2 regions of the Arthrobacter zhangbolii genome follow, and region 1 is predicted to be linked to the other one. Evidence: predicted binding sites of a transcription regulator. Region 1 holds the regulator's gene; the other holds the start of a gene.
What was found. Region 1 encodes Rex, which represses fermentation and respiration genes when NADH is low (regulators of the CRP and FNR family bind a similar motif). Its sites were predicted from a motif close to CTTGTGAANNNNTTCACAAG; they were not measured.

Region 1 (3,399 bases):
CGACCGCAGTCAGTTGCCGGCCCTGCCCCGCGCAGGATCCGCGCAACTGCGCAAGAGCCCGTCAGTCCCTTGTGGATAGGCGGGCTCCGGTTTTTAAGCCCCGCGCCGTCGGTGGACCACTCACGGAGATGCCACCGCTAAGCGCGGGACAGGAGCAGGCCCAGACCCGAACGGTTAGCGCGAACGGACCCAGCCCAGGCCGCGCCACAGGCCGTAGGCCGCTCCGGCGACTGTGGCCGATTTCAGGCCCAGGGTCGCGGCACGGCGGCCGGAACGGAAGTCATAGATGGGCCAGTTCCGGTCCCGGGCGTGGCGGCGGAGCCGGGCGTCCGGATTGATGGCTACGGGATGGCCCACCAGGCTCAGCAGCGGCACGTCGTTATAGGAGTCGCTGTAGGCCCAGCAGTTCTGCAGATCCAGCCCTTCCTTCTCTGCCAGGGCCCGGACACCGGCAGCCTTCGCCGGGCCGTGCAGAAACTCGCCCACAAGGCGGCCGGTATACAGCCCGTCGGTGACCTCGCTGACCGTGCCCAGGGCGCCGGTGAGGTTCAGCCGGGAAGCGATGACGGAGGCAACCTCCACGGGTGTGCCGGTGACCAGCCAGACCGGCCGCCCGGACTTCATATGCTGTTCGGTCAGGGCACGGGTGCCGGGCCAGATCTTCGAGACAATCATCTCGTCATAGACCTCTTCGCCGAGCGTCCGGACATCTTCCGAGGACAGGCCGACGGCGAAGGCCAGCGCGGCATCCCGAACGGAATGGACGTCCTTCAGGTTCTCGCCCTGCAGGATGAAGCGCAGTTGTTTCCGGGCGAAGCCCGCGGCTTCGCGGAGGGTAAAGACTTTGCGCTGGTACATCTTGCGGCCGACGTGGAAAAGGCTTGCTCCGCGCATGAGCGTGTTGTCGACGTCGAAGAAGGCGGCCTCACCCGGTCTGCCTGCCGCGCCAGTGGTTCCGTTGGCTCGGACAGCAGTGGATCGGGGCATAATCCGAGTCTACGCAAAACGCGGCCCGAGCGCGGAAAAACGGGACTTTGGGGCTATTTTGGATTCATGAGTGAATCCGCAGCACCGGAAGTTGTCCTCCTGACCAGGCCGGGCTGCCACCTGTGCGAAGATGCCCGGCTGGTGCTTCAGCGTGTGGGGCAGGATCTGGGAGTTGCCTGGCAGGAGCGCAGCGCGGATGACGCGCCTGAACTGGCGGCCCGCTTTGGCGAAGAGATTCCCGTGCTCTTCATTGACGGCATCCAACGTGATTTCTGGACCATTGACGAGACGCGGCTGCGGCGCCTTTTGGAGGCGTGATGGATCCTGACGAGGCCCGTTCCGGCGAAGCCGCCGGGTTACAGCCCGTAGCAGCCGGCACTGGCAGGCCAGCGGCCGGCACGGCAGGGTCAAAAAGGCATATTCCGCCGGCTTCCCTGGCCCGCCTCACCATCTACCTGCGGGCCCTGTCCGTGATGCTGACCGACGGCATTGAGCGGGTTTCCTCGGAGGAACTCGCCGAAGCAGCTGGCGTGAATTCCCCGATGCTGCGTAAGGATCTGTCCTATCTGGGCTCCTACGGAACCAGAGGAGTTGGATATGACGTCTCCTACCTGAGTGGACAGATATCCGCTGCTCTGGGGCTGACTCTGAACTGGCGGGTGGCCATTGTCGGTGCCGGCAACCTTGGCCGCGCCCTGGCCGGGTACCCCGGGTTTGGCACACGGGGTTTCGAGGTGGTGGCCCTGTTCGACGCGGATCAGACGATGATCGGCCAGGAAGTCGGCGGGCTGAAGATCCGGCCGGTTTCCGCGCTGGAAGCGGAGCTCGAGAAGACCGAGGCGAATATGGCGGTTCTTTCGGTGCCTGCCGAGGTTGCGCAGGAGCTCTGTGACCGGTTGGTTGCCTCAGGAATTACCAGCATCCTCAGTTTTGCTCCCGTGGTGCTTCAGGCTCCCAAGAATGTCCAGATCCGCAAAGTGGACATGGCCACGGAGCTGCAGATCCTCGCCTATCACGCGCAGCGGGCCCAGGTATCGGAGATCGCATCGGATGCCCGCGCCCGCCTGGCACGCTAGCTGCTGCGGCGTATGCTGCCTGTCTGCAGGGTGCGCGGACGGAACCAGGGTGCCGCTCCCTTGGTGAACGTTGCCGCCGCCCCGGCCGCGGCGAGGCACGCCGCGGCGAGCTGCCATCCCGTGCCCAGGTTGATGCAGTACAAAAGCGCGACAGCGGCCAGCACGGCGGAGGCCACCCGCGCCCACCGGCGTTTGTCCCGGACCAAGGAGGCAAGCAGCATCGCAATCCCGAAAATCACCACTGCGTAGGCGACGTCCACGGCCGCAAGGATCCGGCCATACAGGGATGCGTTGAAGCCGTAGCGCTCCAACAGGCCTAGATACGGCGGCAGGGTGTCACTGCCCGGGAGCCGTGCAACGGCCGCCAGCGTGGCCATCAGGTTCATAATGCCCGCGCCGGCGATCAGGGCATACGCGGCAACTATGACCGGAACGGGGTTGCCGGTATGGGCCGGAAGCCTGCGTTGCAGGCTGCGCGCCACGGCAACGACCCGCGTCGATGCCGCGCTGGCGCCGGCATGAACCCGCGCGGCTCCGGCGCGGGCGGTGTTGGAGGTGCGGACGGCAGCTGTGTGGGCGCCGGCCTGGACGCGGACGGCTCCGGCGTGGACGTGGGTGGCGGTGGTGCGTGCGCCGGCTTGGACCCGGAGGGCTCCGGCGCGGGCGGTGTTGGAGGTGCGGACGGAGGCTGCGTGGGCGCCGTCCCGGACGCGGACGGCTCCGGCGTGGACGTGGTTGGCGGTGGTGCGTGCGCCGGCTTGGACCCGGAGGGCTCCGGCGCGGGCGGTGTTGGAGGTGCGGACGGAGGCTGCGTGGGCGCCGTCCCGGACGCGGACGGCTCCGGCGTGGACGTGGTTGGCGGTGGTGCGTGCGCCGGCCTGGACTTTAGCGGCTCCGGCGCGGGCGGTGTTGGAGGTGCGGACGGAGGCTGCGTGGGCACCGGCCTGGACCCGGACAGCTCCGGCGCGGGCGGTGTTGGAGGTGCGGACGGAGGCTGCGTGGGCGCCGTCCCGGACGCGGACGGCTCCGGCGTGGACGTGGTTGGCGGTGGTGCGTGCACCGGCCTGGACCCGGGCCGTCCCGGCCCGGGCGGTGCCGCGGCCCCACAGATACGCAGCACGCGCTCCCTCGCGGAACCACGCGTAGGCACTACCCAGCCCGGCCCCAACCCAGGTAAAAGCCGCATGCAGCCCGGTCCGGAACCAGGCGAAGGCTGAGCGCAGTCCCGCGCCGATCCAGACGAAAGCGGCCCCCAGGCCTGCACCAAACCAGAGGAATGCAGTGCGTGGTCCACCGGCCGGCCAATCCGGCAGTACAGGTTCAGTCCGCTCCGGAG
Region 2 (3,399 bases), 870 kb from region 1:
GCGCTTCACCGTGAAGCTGGTGGACGATGCCCGGCTGTCCATTGAGGACGGGACGTTCTTCGACTTCAAGGCCGAGGTCCTGGGCAAGTACTACAGCGGCACGTAGGTTCCCTGCCGCTGCAGCACCTGGCACCGGGGTTTACCCGGCAGGCTAGTTCCAGGCCCGGGGCAGCGGCTCGTTGTCCTGGTCCGGCTCATCCGTCGGGTTCTGCCGTTCAGCGCCTGGATCCTCCGCGCCGCCCGTCGGGGAACCGTCCGCGTGGCCTGCCTGCTGCTGGCCGCTTTCTGCGTCCTCGTCCTGTCCGGGAACCGGCGGATCAACTATCTGCAGCTGTTCCTCAGCCTTGGTCTCATTGTGTTCGAAATCTTTGTCCTGGGGCACTGTGTCCTCCTGTGGATTATTCGAAAAAGCCGGGGTATCCGGCGGTTATGAATTGTCCGGCTTTGCCAGGGTGTCTTCGTCCTCTTCGAGGGCGGATTGGGAATCACGCTCGGTATCGCCGGGGCTGGAATCCTCGCGGGATTCCTCGATCAATGCCTTCGTGACCTCGTCGTTGAATTCATCCCGGGTGCCTGCCAGGTTTTCATCTGCTGCTTTGGCGCCGGGGTTGGAAACCGGTTCTTCAGTGTTCATGCCGTTGCTCATGCTTTTGCTCCCGCCGTATCGGTGAAGGTAAACGCGTGCGTTCCCCTACCCTTGCACATCACGGGACGGATTTCTCCCCGGCAGGGCAGGCCCCGGGAGAGCCGTATTCGGAGCCTAGCGCCCGGCCGCGGGCTCCAGCTCAGGGGCGGCGTACGTTGGTTCACGCCGCTTGATGACCTTGATGACGGCGGCGGTGACGGGCACAAACAGGAACTCGACCAGGGTTTTGTAAAGGAATCCGAAGATCACGTAGTTCAGGAACCCGGCGGCGTCGGTAATCCCGATCACCGGTGCCGCCACGGCGCAGAAAATCAGGGTGTCCGCGAACTCCCCCACACCGGTGGAGGCCATCAGCCGTCCGGCCAGGGCTTTTTCCCGGAACCGTTCCTTCATCCGCACCAGCACCAGCGAGTTCAGCAGCTGGCCCGCAAGGAACCCGAGCAGGCTGGCCAGCACTATCTGCCAGACCGGGCCCAGCGCCACCTCCAGCGCGGCCTGCTTTTCCTGCCCGTAGGCATCATCGAAACCGGGCAGCGCAATGATGATCGCGAAACTGACGACGGCGAGCAGCGCCATGCCAAATCCGGTGAAGATCGCACGGCGGGCAGCCTTAAAGCCGTACACCTCGGACACCACGTCGCCGAGGATGTATGCCAGCGGGAACAGGAAAAACCCGCCGTCGGTGACAATCTCCAAACCGCCCGGCAGGTCAAAGTGCACGCCCTTGCTGGCGCCGATGTTGGAAATGACAATCACCACGCACATCAGCGTGAGGATCAGGTCATACTGGGAGCTCCCGCGGGAGGCGTAGATTGCAGGGGTTTTTGCAGCTGCCCGTGGCTGTGCAGTCATGGCATTTCCGTTTCGGTAGTGGTTCGCCTGGCGTCCGCCGGCTGTATTAGCACTGTGCCCGCTGCCCCGGGCAGCCCCGCAGGGCCGCATCCATTCTGCCATGTCCGGCCGCCCGTCCGCTCCGGCGTATATTTCCCCATCCGGTACCGCTTTTTGAACGTGTTCAAAACTGTGGTCTACTGAACGCTGGAAATACTGCATAAGGGAGCATCATTGGCCGTCACCGTCAAGAGCGAACAGACGCGCCGGCTCCTCATCGACACCGCGCTGCACCTGTTCACTCGCCAGGGCTACGAAAAAACCACCATGCGCACCATCGCATTGGAGGCGGGCGTCTCCGTGGGCAACGCCTACTACTATTTCCGTTCCAAGGATGACCTCATCCACGAGCTGTACCGCTCACTGCAGGATGAGCACCGGTCCCTGGCCCTGCCGCTGATCCGCGAGGGACAGAACCTCGGCGAGAACCTCGCGGTCATCCTGGGCACCTGGCTGACCACCCTTGAGCCTTACCACGCCTTCGGCGCACACTTCCTGCGCGATGCCATGGCACCGAACCGCCAGGCCGACGCCGCCGTCGGACGCGGGAAGTCCATTGCCCTTTTCCGCCAGGCGGTTACCAGCGCCCGGCCGCAGCCGCCGCTGGCCATCCGCGATGACCTGCCTGAACTCCTCTGGCTTGTCCACATGGGCATCAGCCTGTTCTGGGTCTATGACCATTCCCCCGGGCAGCGGCGCTCCCACCGGCTGGCTGCGAACCTTGCCCCGCTGATCGCCAAACTCGTTATCCTGTCCCGGCTTCCCGTGGTCCGGAACATCGTGGAGGACGTGGTCTCGCTGCTGCGCGGCATCCGCCGGGATCCGTAACCGAACGACGGCGGCGGCAGCGGCAGGTGTGCCGTCACGGCACGCGCCGGCGGCGTGCCGTCAGCGCATAGCGGACGGGTGGCAGCTTCTCCCGTTTTGGGTGGAAGATGGACCCATGTCTGCAAACACACACTCTTCCGCGGCCACAGCTCCGGCCGTCACGCTGACCATTGCCGGTTCCGAGGCCACCGGCGGTGCCGGTGCCCAGGCCGATCTGAAGACGTTCCAGGAACTGGGCGTTTACGGGATCACGGCCCTGACCTGCATCGTGTCCTTCGACCCGAAGGACTCCTGGAACCACCGCTTCGTGCCGGTGGATCCGCAGGTCATCGCGGACCAGCTCGAGGCCATTACTACGGCCTATGACCTGGATACCGTCAAAATCGGCATGCTCGGCACCCCGGCAACCATCGACGTCGTTGCCAAGGCACTGCAGGCCCAGGACTGGAAAAACCTGGTGCTGGACCCGGTTCTCATCTGCAAGGGCCAGGAACCCGGCGCGGCCCTGGACACGGACCAGGCACTCAAGGCCCAGATCCTTCCGCTGGCAACCTTCGTGACCCCCAACCACTTCGAATCCATGTCCCTTTCCGGCATGGATTCCATCGAGACCGTTGAGGACCTGAAGGAAGCGGCCCGGCGCATCCACGAGGCCAGCGGCGCGGTGGTGCTGGCCAAGGGCGGTGTGCGGATGGAAGGCGACGACGCCGTCGACGTGTTCTACGACGGTGAAACCATGGAGGTGCTGCGCGCACCCAAGGTGGGCGATGTTGCTGTCAGCGGCGCCGGTTGCACCCTCGCTGCCGCCATTACCGCCGAACTGGGCAAGGGCGCCACCCCGCTGGAAGCGGCAAAGACCGCCAAGGCCTTCGTGACCGAAGGTATCCGCAACCGGGTCTCCTCGAATGCGCCGTTTGATGCCCTGTGGCAGGGTAAGGCCGGGCAGGGTCCCGCTCTGTAGTTCCGGGTCATTACCCTCCGCAAAAATACGCAAAAGGGACCTCCCGGCCAGGGGAGGTCCCTTTTGCGTATGC

Region 2: the regulator Rex is predicted to act here: its motif matches at 1,649-1,668, upstream of MUK71_RS01770 (queuosine precursor transporter).

What each region holds. Positions count from the first base shown of each region.
Region 1 is NZ_CP094984.1:2,938,764-2,942,162, reverse strand. It holds gene MUK71_RS13695 (HAD family hydrolase) at 175-987, opposite strand; gene MUK71_RS13690 (glutaredoxin family protein) at 1,054-1,305, shown strand; gene MUK71_RS13685 (redox-sensing transcriptional repressor Rex) at 1,305-2,063, shown strand; gene MUK71_RS13680 (hypothetical protein) at 2,060-3,399, opposite strand, start outside.
Region 2 is NZ_CP094984.1:349,690-353,088, reverse strand. It holds gene tgt (tRNA guanosine(34) transglycosylase Tgt) at 1-106, shown strand, start outside; gene MUK71_RS01780 (hypothetical protein) at 152-382, opposite strand; gene MUK71_RS01775 (hypothetical protein) at 428-646, opposite strand; gene MUK71_RS01770 (queuosine precursor transporter) at 761-1,498, opposite strand; gene MUK71_RS01765 (TetR/AcrR family transcriptional regulator) at 1,712-2,365, shown strand; gene thiD (bifunctional hydroxymethylpyrimidine kinase/phosphomethylpyrimidine kinase) at 2,481-3,326, shown strand.